DNA from 4 places in the Pseudocitrobacter sp. 2023LY-00077 genome. Region 2 is predicted to be linked to each of the others. Evidence: predicted binding sites of a transcription regulator. Region 2 holds the regulator's gene; each other region holds the start of a gene.

Region 1 (3,150 bases), on a different contig from region 2:
CTCTGCCGGCTGAGAAAGGAAGTTAGTTCACAAGCCCCGGGAAAATGGCTTTTATTCCGGTCACAATAAATTCAATACCCAGCGCCATTAGCAACAGACCCATGATACGGGTGATGACGTTGATACCGGTCTGCCCTAACAAGCGCACTAGCCAGGGCGCGATGCGAAAGAGCCCCCAACAGCAGAAAGCAAACAGCGCAATGGCCACCGTAAAACCGGCGAGATAAGGAAGCGTATGAAAGCGCGTCCCCCACACGATAGTAGAACTGATTGCGCCAGGCCCAGCCATCAACGGCAGCGCTAATGGCACAACGCCCACGCTTTCGCGAATCGCCGTCTCTGATTTTTCCTGTTTGTTCTGCTTATCTTCCCCCAGCTTACCGCTGATCATCGACATTGCGATGGTGACCACCAGGATACCGCCCGCAATGCGGAAGGAGTCGATGGAGATCCCGAAGAGTTGCAGAATGCCATCGCCGAGAAACAGCGAGGTCCACAGAATAATGGCGACGGAGAGGTTCGCCGTCATATTGGTTTTATTACGCGCCGCCGCCGTCTGGTAGCTCGTCATACTGATGAAGACGGGGATGATCCCAACCGGGTTTACCAGCGCGAATAGCCCAATAAAAAACTTCACAAAAATCGGAAAATCAAACAGAGCCTGAGTCACGTGAACTCCGAAACACCATAAAAAGTGGTAGTTGACGAAAAATGAATACAAAAACTCCGCAGAAGATACGCTGTTTGGCGGCATACTTCACCAGAATTCTGCAAAAATCACGGAAATACAGAATGTTATATATTGATTTAAATTATGCTAATGTGCACTCCAATCATCACAACCCATGGTTAACAATTTACAATCTTTACTAAAATGGGGCTGCTGAAAGGTGTCAGCTTGGCGTAATTTTGACGCTGATCACATATTTCATACTCAGAAGTGAGTAATCTTGATTACGCCGACAGATTTCAGGGAAATTCTCTGAAAGAAGTTCAGGCAACGCTCTTTGAGTTCGAAGCTCTTTTAGTAAATCAGTGAATCGGGAACGGGTTGTGGATTGTTCCTTTAAGGTCTAAGCAAGCTGGTAGCGCTCTGTCTATACTGACTTGTCGAGCAGATGATTTACTAAAAAAGTTTAACATTATCAGGAGAGCATTATGGCTGTTACTAATGTCGCTGAACTTAACGCACTCGTAGAGCGCGTAAAAAAAGCCCAGCGTGAATATGCCAGTTTCACTCAAGAACAAGTCGACAAAATCTTCCGCGCCGCCGCTCTGGCTGCCGCAGATGCTCGAATTCCTCTCGCAAAAATGGCTGTTGCCGAATCCGGCATGGGTATTGTTGAAGATAAAGTGATCAAAAACCACTTTGCTTCTGAATACATCTATAACGCCTATAAAGATGAAAAAACCTGTGGCGTCCTCTCTGAAGACGACACCTTCGGTACCATCACCATCGCTGAACCTATCGGCATTATCTGTGGTATCGTCCCGACTACCAACCCGACTTCAACCGCTATCTTTAAATCACTGATCAGCCTGAAGACGCGTAACGCTATCATCTTCTCTCCGCATCCGCGTGCTAAAGATGCAACGAACAAAGCAGCAGACATCGTCCTGCAGGCAGCTATCGCTGCTGGCGCGCCGAAAGATCTGATCGGCTGGATTGACCAACCGTCTGTAGAACTGTCTAACGCCCTGATGCACCACCCGGACATCAACCTGATCCTCGCGACCGGTGGTCCAGGCATGGTTAAAGCAGCATACAGCTCCGGTAAACCAGCAATCGGCGTAGGCGCAGGTAACACCCCGGTTGTTATCGACGAAACCGCTGATATCAAACGTGCTGTTGCATCCGTGCTGATGTCTAAAACCTTCGATAACGGCGTAATTTGTGCGTCTGAACAGTCTGTTGTTGTGGTTGATTCCGTATACGACGCCGTTCGCGAACGTTTCGCCAGCCACGGCGGCTACATGCTGCAGGGTAAAGAGCTGAAAGCCGTTCAGGACATCATTCTGAAAAATGGCGCGCTGAACGCCGCTATCGTGGGTCAGCCTGCGGCTAAAATCGCAGAACTGGCAGGCTTCACCGTACCGGCGACCACCAAGATTCTGATTGGTGAAGTGAAAGTTGTCGACGAAAGCGAACCGTTTGCACACGAAAAACTGTCTCCGACGCTGGCAATGTACCGCGCCAAAGACTTCGAAGATGCTGTTGTTAAAGCTGAAAAACTGGTTGCCATGGGCGGTATCGGTCATACCTCTTGCCTGTATACCGACCAGGACAACCAGCCGGAACGCGTCGCTCACTTCGGTCAGATGATGAAAACCGCGCGTATCCTGATTAACACCCCGGCTTCTCAGGGTGGTATCGGTGACCTGTATAACTTCAAACTCGCACCTTCCCTGACTCTGGGTTGTGGTTCATGGGGTGGTAACTCCATCTCTGAAAACGTTGGTCCTAAGCACCTGATCAACAAAAAAACCGTTGCTAAGCGAGCTGAAAACATGTTGTGGCACAAACTTCCGAAATCTATCTACTTCCGCCGTGGCTCACTGCCAATCGCGCTGGATGAAGTGATTACTGATGGCCACAAACGTGCGCTCATCGTGACTGACCGCTTCCTGTTCAACAACGGCTACGCAGACCAGATCACCTCTGTTCTGAAAGCGGCTGGCGTTGAAGTTGAAGTGTTCTTTGAAGTTGAAGCAGACCCAACCCTGACCGTTGTTCGCAAAGGCGCAGAGCTGGCTAACTCCTTCAAACCAGACGTGATCATCGCGCTGGGCGGCGGTTCCCCGATGGATGCTGCGAAAATCATGTGGGTTATGTACGAGCACCCGGAAACTCACTTCGAAGAACTGGCGCTGCGCTTTATGGACATCCGTAAACGTATCTACAAGTTCCCGAAAATGGGTGTGAAAGCGAAAATGATCGCTGTCACCACCACTTCCGGTACCGGTTCTGAAGTCACGCCGTTTGCGGTAGTAACCGACGACGCTACAGGTCAGAAATATCCGCTGGCAGACTACGCGCTGACCCCGGATATGGCGATTGTCGATGCCAACCTGGTGATGGATATGCCGAAATCCCTGTGTGCTTTCGGTGGTCTTGATGCGGTCACTCACGCCCTGGAAGCTTACGTTTCC
Region 2 (3,150 bases):
TGCGCTCGACCAGTTTTTGCACCTCTTCCGGCTGGTGCAGACTCACCGAAATGTGCTCCTGCAAATCCAGCCCCATCTGGAAGGCGCGCAGCAGGCGCTTGTAATCATTGTGCTGATTGGCCGCCAGCATGTGCATCTGCTGATAGCACTGGGAAATCAGATCGACCACTTTCTGCTGACGATTAAGCAACGGCGGCAGGGCGGTATTGGGGTCGGTATGTTGCGTCAGCAGGCTATATTTGGCTTCGCAGTACTCCGCCAGTTGGCGGTAAAGCAGGCTTAACGACTCGCGTAGCGGTTGTTCACGCCACAGCCAGAACCAAAACCAGTTGAACAACCCGTACCACAGCGTGCCGAGCGCGTAGATCAGTAACGGTTCCCAGATAGGCATATTGCCCGCCAGGCTCAGGGTAAAAATCGCGGCAATTAGCGAGGCCGGAAGTAATCGCCCGTGCAGGGCGCTGATTTCGGCGGTAACGCCCAGCACCATCGCCAGACCGGTGAGAATAAACGGCAGCGGGATATCATCGGCCAACAGCAGTTGCACAATCAGGCTGCAACCGGCGAACAGCGACCCACCGATAATCAGGCGTTTGAAGAAACGTTTATGGGGAGTATCCAACCCGGCGATGTTGCAGCAGGCAGGCACTAAAGAGAACAGTAAGCCGTGTTGAAGCTGGCCAAGAATCAGGCCGACGGCGACCGGCAAACATAACACCAGCGTTTGCCGCAGTGCATAGTTGACTTCCGGATGGTAAATCAGCCTGCGCCACATACGAGACAAAAACGGCGTATTGCGCGAACAATACGCCGTCAGACGGGATTAACGCGTGCCGTAAACGACGATCGTTTTACCGTGTGCGGAGATCAGGTTCTGATCTTCCAGCATCTTCAGGATACGACCCACGGTTTCACGAGAGCAGCCGACGATCTGACCGATTTCCTGACGGGTGATTTTGATCTGCATACCGTCCGGGTGGGTCATAGCATCCGGCTGTTTTGCCAGATTCAGCAGCGTCTGCGCGATACGACCGGTAACGTCGAGGAACGCCAGGTTGCCCACTTTCTCAGAGGTGACCTGCAGACGGCGCGCCATCTGAGACGAGAGACGCATCAGGATATCCGGGTTAACCTGGATGAGCTGACGGAATTTCTTATAGGAGATTTCAGCCACTTCACAGGCGGTTTTCGCCCGAACCCAGGCGCTACGTTCCTGGCCTTCTTCAAACAGGCCCAGTTCACCGATGAAATCGCCCTGGTTGAGGTAGGAAAGGATCATCTCTTTGCCTTCCTCATCCTTGATGAGTACTGCCACGGAGCCTTTAACGATGTAGTACAGCGTTTCCGCTTTTTCACCCTGGTGAATCAGCGTGCTCTTCGATGGGTACTTATGAATGTGGCAATGAGACAAGAACCATTCGAGAGTCGGGTCTGTTTGCGGTTTGCCAAGCACCATGCGCGGTTATCCTCTGTTATAAGCTATCGCCAGCGGCATAAATCAGGCAGCCACTGGTTGAAATAATATCCTTCCCTCTACCTGGGAAGTTGGTCGTCAAAGATTGTCGCGACCAGTATGTGATGTCCTCTGCATACATGCAGTACGTTTATGTATCTCTGTAGCATCCCGACTGTTTTAGCATAGCTTTTGCCGTGTGTCTCCTGGTGTCTCGCTTCAGCATGACCCAGGTCTACTTCCGTTGCGAGATTTGTTATGTGCGCGTAATCTGACAATAAATTTGCAACTCTGGAGTGACAATTATGCAAGCGCGTGTGAAATGGGTTGAAGGGTTAACCTTCCTGGGTGAGTCGGCTTCCGGGCACCAGATTTTGATGGATGGCAACTCAGGTGATAAAGCGCCAAGCCCGATGGAAATCGTGCTGATGGCAGCGGGCGGCTGTAGCGCTATCGACGTGGTGTCTATTCTGCAAAAGGGCCGTTACGACGTGACCGATTGTGAAGTTAAACTGACGTCTGAACGCCGCGAAGAAGCGCCACGTCTGTTCACGCACATTAATCTGCACTTCATTGTGACCGGCAAAGAGCTGAAAGATGCGGCGGTGTCCCGTGCGGTGGATTTGTCCGCTGAGAAATATTGTTCAGTGGCGCTGATGCTGGGCAAAGCGGTGAACATTACCCATTCTTATGAGGTGGTGGAGGGGTAAGTTGAGACACCCCTCACCCTAACCCTCTCCCGCAGGGAGAGGGGACTGACCGTGCGGTGTTCAGGTTCTGCGCTGATTTTCTCCCTCTCCCTGCGGGAGAGGGCCGGGGTGAGGGGCCCAGCCTGCACCCTTCACCCAATCTTCTTCCCTTCCATCAACCGCTGCACCAGCGGCGTCATGATCAATTCCATCGCCAGCCCCATCTTGCCGCCGGGCACTACCAGCGTATTCATATGCGAGATAAACGAGCCCTGCAACATCGCCAGCAGCCACGGGAAATCGATATTATCGAGATTGCGGAAGTGGATCACCACAAAGCTCTCATCCAGCGACGGAATGCCTTTGGCGGCGAAGGGATCGGAGGTATCGACCGTTGGCACACGCTGGAAGTTGAGATGCGTGCGCGAGAACTGCGGGGTGATGTAGTTGATGTAATCTTCCATCGAACGGACCACGGAATCCATCACCGCCTCGCGGGAGTGACCCCGCTCGCTGGTGTCGCGGATCATCTTCTGGATCCACTCCAGGTTTACGATTGGCACCACACCCACCAGTAAATCGACATGCTTTGCCACATCATGATGCGGCGTGACCACGCCGCCGTGCAGCCCTTCATAGAACAGCACGTCGGTCGGCTCAGGCAGCGGTTGCCACGGGGTAAAGGTTCCCGGCACCTGATTCCACGGCACGGCTTCATCATAGGTATGCAGATATTTTCGCGACTGTCCGGTGCCGCTGTGCCCGTACTCGCGGAACGTTTGTTCCAGCAGGCTGAAGTCGTTGGCATCCGGCCCGAAGTAGCTGATATGACGCCCCATATCGCGCGCCTTACGAATAGCTAAGTCCATTTCCGGACGCGTGTAGCGATGAAAGCTGTCGCCTTCCACCTCTGCGGCATGGAGTTTGAGCTGGGCGAAAATCTTGCGGAACGCTAGGCTGGTGGTGGTGGTTCCCGCCCCGCTGGAACCCGTGACGGCGATAACCGGA
Region 3 (3,150 bases), on a different contig from region 2:
CCGTGGCGCTTTTTCTCGGATTAGCGGGAAATATGAACGCGGCAGAACGTAACCATCAGGCACGTATGGCGTCTATTTATGTCTTCGCCATTATGATGGTCGCCTACTATGCTGGCCAACTGGTGATGAATACATTCGGTATTTCTATACCTGGACTGCGTATCGCCGGGGGATTGATCGTCGCGTTTATCGGTTTCCGCATGCTTTTCCCGCAGCAGAAAGCCCACGAATCACCGGAAGCGTCCAGCAAATCAGAAGAGCTGGAAGATGAGCCGACCGCTAATATTGCGTTTGTGCCGCTGGCGATGCCGAGCACAGCAGGGCCGGGTACCATCGCGATGATTATCAGTTCTGCATCGACGATTAAACATGGCGTCAGTTTTCCTGAATGGGTGGTATTGATTTCGCCGCCCATTATTTTTGCTCTGGTGGGGATTATTCTGTGGGGCAGCCTGCGCAGTTCCGGGGCGATTATGCGCTGGGTAGGGAAAGGCGGCATTGAAGCCATTTCGCGCCTGATGGGATTCCTACTGGTGTGTATGGGCGTGCAGTTTATTATTAACGGCGTGGTGGAAATCATTAACACCTGGCCGGGCGCGTAATGCAGGGAGCCGGGATTATCCCCGGCTCCAGAACCATCACGAGCGGTGCGCCTGCTCTTCTAATGACGCGGCAGGCCAGCGGCGGAATATTATTACAGCCCAAATCAACGCCGCAACGGCCGGAACCGCCCCGACGTAACCGATAGAGGCCATTGAAATGTGGCTGCTTATCTGACTTCCAAGTAACGCACCTGCGCCAATCCCAATATTAAAGATCCCGGAAAACAGCGACATCGCCACGTCGGTGGCATCCGGTGCCAGCGACAGCACTTTCACCTGCATTCCCAGGCCGATAATCATAATCGCAATTCCCCAGAACACGCTCAATACCGCCAGGTGGCTGGCCTGGTGAGAGGCGGGCAGCAGCAGCAGCAGGCAAACCAGCAGCAGACCAATGGCGCTGGTGATGAGGCCAGAAGCGTGCAAATTACCCAGTTTCCCGAACAGAATGCTGCCGATGATGCCCGCGCCGCCAAGGATCAGCAGCAACATGGTGGCGAAATTTCCACTCAGTTCGGCAACGTTTTGCACAAAGGGTTCGATATAGCTATACGCGGTGTAATGGGCGGTCACCACGACCACGGTCAGCAGATAAATGCTGACCAGCGCCGGGCAACGGAACAGCACAGGCAGACTTTTCAGAGAACCCGAATGCTCGCTCGGTAGTTTGGGCAGCAGTTTAATCAGCGCCACCATGGTCAGCAGCGCACCCATACCAATGGCAAGGAAGGTGGTTCGCCAGCCAAAATATTGCCCCACGATGCGGCCAATCGGAATGCCAAAAACCATTGCCAGCGCGGTACCGGTGGCAATCAGGCTCAGCGCCTGAGCCCGTTTACCGGCAGGTGCCATGCGGATGGCCAGAGACGCGGTGATCGACCAGAACACGGCATGGGCAAACGCGATACCGATACGACTGACGACCAGCACGGTAAAGTTCCAGGCAAAGAAAGAGAGAATATGGCTGGCGATAAACAGCACAAACAGGCCAATCAATAACTTACGGCGTTCCATCTGGCTGGTCAGCAGCATAAACGGCAGTGACATCAGCGCGACGACCCATGCGTAGATAGTCAGCATGATACCGACCTGCGCCGTCGTCATCCCAAAACTGTCGGCGATATCGGAAAGCAGGCCCACCGGCACAAACTCGGTGGTATTAAAGATGAAGGCCGCGATGGCGAGCGTCACCACCCGAAGCCATGCGATGTGGCGCGAGACTGTGTTCGTTGTCATAGAATTTTCTGGGGTAGTTTGGAAAGGATGAGACGTGCGATCTTAAAGCCATTGTTGGTTGAATGACAATCGTTTTGTGATTCAGATCTCATTTTGTATCTGTTCAATCAATGGTATTGCCCGTGATTTTTTTCTCATCAGACTGCCGCAGTCCGCAGATTTGTGTCATTTTAACGATTGAACAGCGACAGGAGATCACAATGCGGGAAATTGATATTTATCTGGTGGATGCGTTCAGTGAGCGTCCGTTTGAAGGAAATGCCGCAGCGGTGTGTGTTCTTGAGAGCTGGTTGCCCGATGCATTATTACTGAAAATGGCCCAGCAGCATAATCAGTCAGAAACCGCATTTGTGGTCCAGCAACCGAGTGGTTTTGAGCTGCGCTGGTTTACCACCCGCCAGGAAGTCAACCTGTGTGGGCACGCGACGCTTGCCACGGCGCACGTTATTTTTCAGCAACTGCATTACCCGGAACGCACAATTCGCTTTGAAACCGCATCAGGTCAACTGACGGTCACGCGCGATGGCGAATGGCTGACGCTTGATTTTCCGGTAGGCGAGACGCAACCCGCGACACCGCCTGCCGAGATGCTTGCCGCGCTGGGGATTACGGAGTATCTGAATGCACGTAAAGGCCGCGCCTGGGTTATTGAACTGGAGAGTCGTCAGCAGGTTGAGGCGGTGACGCCCAATATTAGCGCCATGAACCCCGGAGAACACAAAGTGGCGATTACTGCACGCGGCGACGGCGCGTATGATTTTGTCAGCCGATTCTTCTCGCCGGGTGAAGCGGTATGGGAAGATCCGGTAACCGGCTCATCGCATACTATGCTCATTCCCTACTGGGGCGAAAAACTGGGCAAAACGCAAATGCTGGCGCGTCAGGTTTCCGCACGCGGCGGCGATGTACGCTGCGAATGGCAAGGGAATCGGGTACTGATGGGCGGGAAAGCGTCCCTTTATTTGAAAGGAACGCTTTTTTTGCCTGAGGTTACATTGGGAAGATAAAGACAGCGCCTGCGCATAGCGCCAGAATGCGGATGAAGTACATGGGGATGGTGAAAATCCAAAATTCGGACATTTTGTATTTGCCCATTCCCATAATCATTGCTGGCATACCGTCGATAGGCATATAGCCGCCGTTCCAGCCTGATATCGTTATCGCAACAGCAGCTGCCATTGGGCTTATACCTAACCCTGTACAGGCGGCAATGGCAATAGGGCCGAAAATGAAAATAGAGCCTATTGTTGAGCCGGTGAAGGTAGAGCAAGTACTGGTTAATAACGCCAGAACAAGAATAAAGATGAACGGT
Region 4 (3,150 bases), on a different contig from region 2:
CCGCATTCCCGAGGAACAATTCCAGTGATTCATTGGCCTGCAACGGGCCTGCGTTACCCGTGACTTCACAACGGGTGCGATCGGCAGACAAGGTGTAATGAATTCCCAGCGCACTCAGCGCATTCAGCATGTGGCGAACATCGTCGCTGTCCAGCAGATTAGTCAGGACAGTGGTGCCGCGTGCTAAAGCTGCCAGCAGCAAGGCGCGGTTAGAGACACTTTTTGAACCAGGCAGGTTAATGGTGCCATCAACACGCGCAATGGGTTGTAACGTCAGGGATTCCATGAAACTCAACTCTCAAAATCGACAATAAAAACCCCCGCAGAATACTGCGGGGGATGAAAACGAAAAAATTAACCGTGGCGACGTTCGAAGTCCTGCATGAAATCGGTCAATGCCTGAACGCCCGCCAGCGGCATCGCGTTATAGATTGACGCGCGCATCCCGCCAACGACGCGGTGGCCTTTCAGTGAATGCAGACCCGCCGCGAAGGACTCTTCAAGGAAGACTTTATCCAGTGCGCTGTCCGCCAGCTGGAACGGAATGTTCATGCGAGAACGGTTAGACGCCGCAACATCGTTACGATAGAAATCGCTGTTGTCGATAACGCCATACAGCAGTTCAGCTTTCTGCTGGTTGACGCGATCCATCGCCGCCACGCCGCCCTGCTCTTTCAGCCATTTGAAGACCAGACCCGCCAGATACCAGGCGAAGGTCGGCGGCGTGTTGAACATGGAATCATTTTCGTTCAGCACGGAGTAATCCAGAATCGACGGGCAGGCAATGTTGGCTTTGCCAAGCAGATCTTCACGCACAATCACCAGCGTCAGGCCGGCCGGGCCGATGTTTTTCTGCGCGCCAGCGTAAATCACGCCAAAGCGGCTGACATCAATCGGGCGGGAAAGGATGGTAGAGGAGAAGTCAGCTGCAACGACCACGTCTTTACCGAAATTCGGGGTTTCATCGATAGCGATGCCATCAATGGTTTCATTCGGGCAATAGTGCAGATACGCAGCATTGTCAGAAAGCTGCCATTCGCTCATCGGCGTCACGGCACGCTTGCCGTCAACGGTGATTTTGGCGTCAATCACGTTCGGCGTGCAGTATTTCTTCGCTTCCTTTACTGCGCTGGCTGCCCAGTAACCCGCGTCAACATAGTCTGCGGTGGTTTTATCACCCAAAATGTTCAGCGGCACGCCAGCGAACTGGCCGCGACCGCCGCCATGGCAAAACAACACTTTATAGTTGGAAGGGATATTGAGCAGGTCACGAAAATCCTTTTCTGCTTCTTCCGCCACGTGGATAAACTCTTTCCCACGGTGGCTAACTTCCATTACTGATGTACCCAATCCGTTCCAGTCGCGTAATTCGTTTTGCGCCTGTTTAAGGACATCTGCCGGTAGCATTGCCGGACCTGAACTGAAATTAAAGACCTGAGCCATTTCCCCTCACCACGTTGCAATGTTGTCTACCCGTGTGCGTTCACCCGGGTATAAGTTATTCCTGTGGATATCGGTTTTATCATTCAGTGACACTCGCCGCAATGGGTAATACTGAGCGGTCAGAAAATGTGTCATAAGTCACACAACAGAATCTTCCGCATTGACGAGTGAAAATGGAGAAATCCGCTATCAGGTGACGCGTTTCGCGGTGCTGGCCTTCGACCATTCTGGATTTGCGCAGCGGGGACATAATTGATGTTCCCCGGCATTAAAGTGAAAAATCGCGCTGCACCGAACGCAGGCGTAGTCCGCTGCCTCGGGAACCGTGGTAAAGCGCGAGACACAGCTCGACGGTAAAATCACCATACCGGCTTTTACGTCATCATCGGGATAGTAATAGAGGCTGATTTGCCCATTCGTTTCCATAATGGCCAGCCGCACCTGCCCGAGTTGCTCGACGCCGCCCAGCCGCAGTTCCATGAAAAACTCAAACTCAGTCATGTTCTCAGACTGCAAACGTTCCCACGCCAGCTCACCCTCTTCCACTACAATGACCGGTTTCCCCTCCAGCAAATCTTCCAGTTTTTCGCTACGCGACATCAGCCACATCACCAACCGATAAAGGGCAGCCAGAGTGATAAACACCACCAGCACCGGCAGCATCGGCACATCGTCATAAAATGCCACATCGCCTGCGGCGGAACCCAGCGTCAGGATGATGAGCACTTCAAACAGCGACATCTGGCGGACACCACGCCGGCCAGTGATTTTCAGGAACAGGAAAACCAGTATAAAGGTATAGAGCGAACGCAGCGCCACTTCGCCGAGGAAGTCCAGCGGGACTTTATCCAGCGCCATGCGGTGTAGATCGAACGATTTCATTTTTATACCTGCAAAGATGCCATTGCCGTTAATCATAGACCAGCGCATTTAATTTATTATCGTTATCAATCGCGATAGCTACATTCATCCAAACCCCGTATCATTGCGCGCTTTCCGTACGATAAAAATGAGACCGTCATGACGCAAACCTATATCCCCGGCAAAGATGCCGCACTGGAAGATTCCATCGCTCGCTTCCAGCAAAAACTGCTCGACCTGGGCTTTGACATCGAAGAGGCCTCCTGGCTGAACCCGGTGCCGAACGTCTGGTCGGTACATATCCGCGACAAAGCGTGCTCGCTGTGCTTTACCAACGGTAAAGGCGCAACCAAAAAAGCCGCGCTGGCGTCTGCGTTAGGGGAATATTTCGAGCGCCTGTCAACCAACTACTTCTTCGCCGATTTCTGGCTGGGTGAGAAAATCGCTAACGGTCCATTCGTGCATTATCCGAACGAAAAATGGTTCCCGATCCCGGAAGATGACGAACTGCCGGAAGGCCTGCTCGATACGCGTCTGCGAGCGTTCTACGATCCTGACGATCAGTTGACCGGCAGCCTGATGGTCGATCTGCAATCGGGCAATACCGATCGCGGTGTATGTGGCCTGCCGTTTACGCGCCAGTCTGACGGTGAAACCATTTATATCCCGATGAACATCGTCGGCAACCTGTACGTTTCTAACGGTATGTCTGCGGGCAACACCGCTAACGAAGCCCGCGTACAGGGGTTGTCCGAAGTGTTCGAACGCCATATCAAAAACCGTATTATTGCTGAAAGCATCAGTCTGCCAGAGATCCCGAAAGAAGTGATGGCGCGCTATCCCGGC

What was found. The regulator CRP, encoded in region 2, controls carbon source genes, mostly activating them, when cyclic AMP is high. The targets are predictions, from matches to a motif close to ATGTGANNNNNNTCACAT.
Region 1: adhE (bifunctional acetaldehyde-CoA/alcohol dehydrogenase) is a predicted target of CRP. The motif match lies at 908-925, and genes of this name have one in related genera.
Region 3: ACWWFX_RS21625 (sugar transporter) is a predicted target of CRP. The motif match lies at 1,913-1,930, and genes of this name have one in related genera.
Region 4: serC (3-phosphoserine/phosphohydroxythreonine transaminase) is a predicted target of CRP. The motif match lies at 1,570-1,587, and genes of this name have one in related genera.

The regions. Positions count from the first base shown of each region.
Region 1 is NZ_JBSPEI010000004.1:314,517-317,666, reverse strand. It holds gene ACWWFX_RS07820 (YchE family NAAT transporter) at 23-670, opposite strand; gene adhE (bifunctional acetaldehyde-CoA/alcohol dehydrogenase) at 1,159-3,150, shown strand, end outside.
Region 2 is NZ_JBSPEI010000003.1:21,817-24,966, reverse strand. It holds gene ACWWFX_RS04565 (YccS/YhfK family putative transporter) at 1-775, opposite strand, end outside; gene crp (cAMP-activated global transcriptional regulator CRP) at 824-1,456, opposite strand; gene ACWWFX_RS04555 (OsmC family protein) at 1,759-2,163, shown strand; gene ACWWFX_RS04550 (phosphoribulokinase) at 2,295-3,150, opposite strand, start outside.
Region 3 is NZ_JBSPEI010000021.1:39,402-42,551, reverse strand. It holds gene ACWWFX_RS21630 (MarC family NAAT transporter) at 1-602, shown strand, start outside; gene ACWWFX_RS21625 (sugar transporter) at 639-1,838, opposite strand; gene ACWWFX_RS21620 (PhzF family phenazine biosynthesis protein) at 2,039-2,845, shown strand; gene ACWWFX_RS21615 (SLC13 family permease) at 2,829-3,150, opposite strand, start outside.
Region 4 is NZ_JBSPEI010000009.1:63,301-66,450, forward strand. It holds gene aroA (3-phosphoshikimate 1-carboxyvinyltransferase) at 1-286, opposite strand, end outside; gene serC (3-phosphoserine/phosphohydroxythreonine transaminase) at 355-1,443, opposite strand; gene ACWWFX_RS13105 (DUF421 domain-containing protein) at 1,633-2,325, opposite strand; gene ycaO (30S ribosomal protein S12 methylthiotransferase accessory factor YcaO) at 2,464-3,150, shown strand, end outside.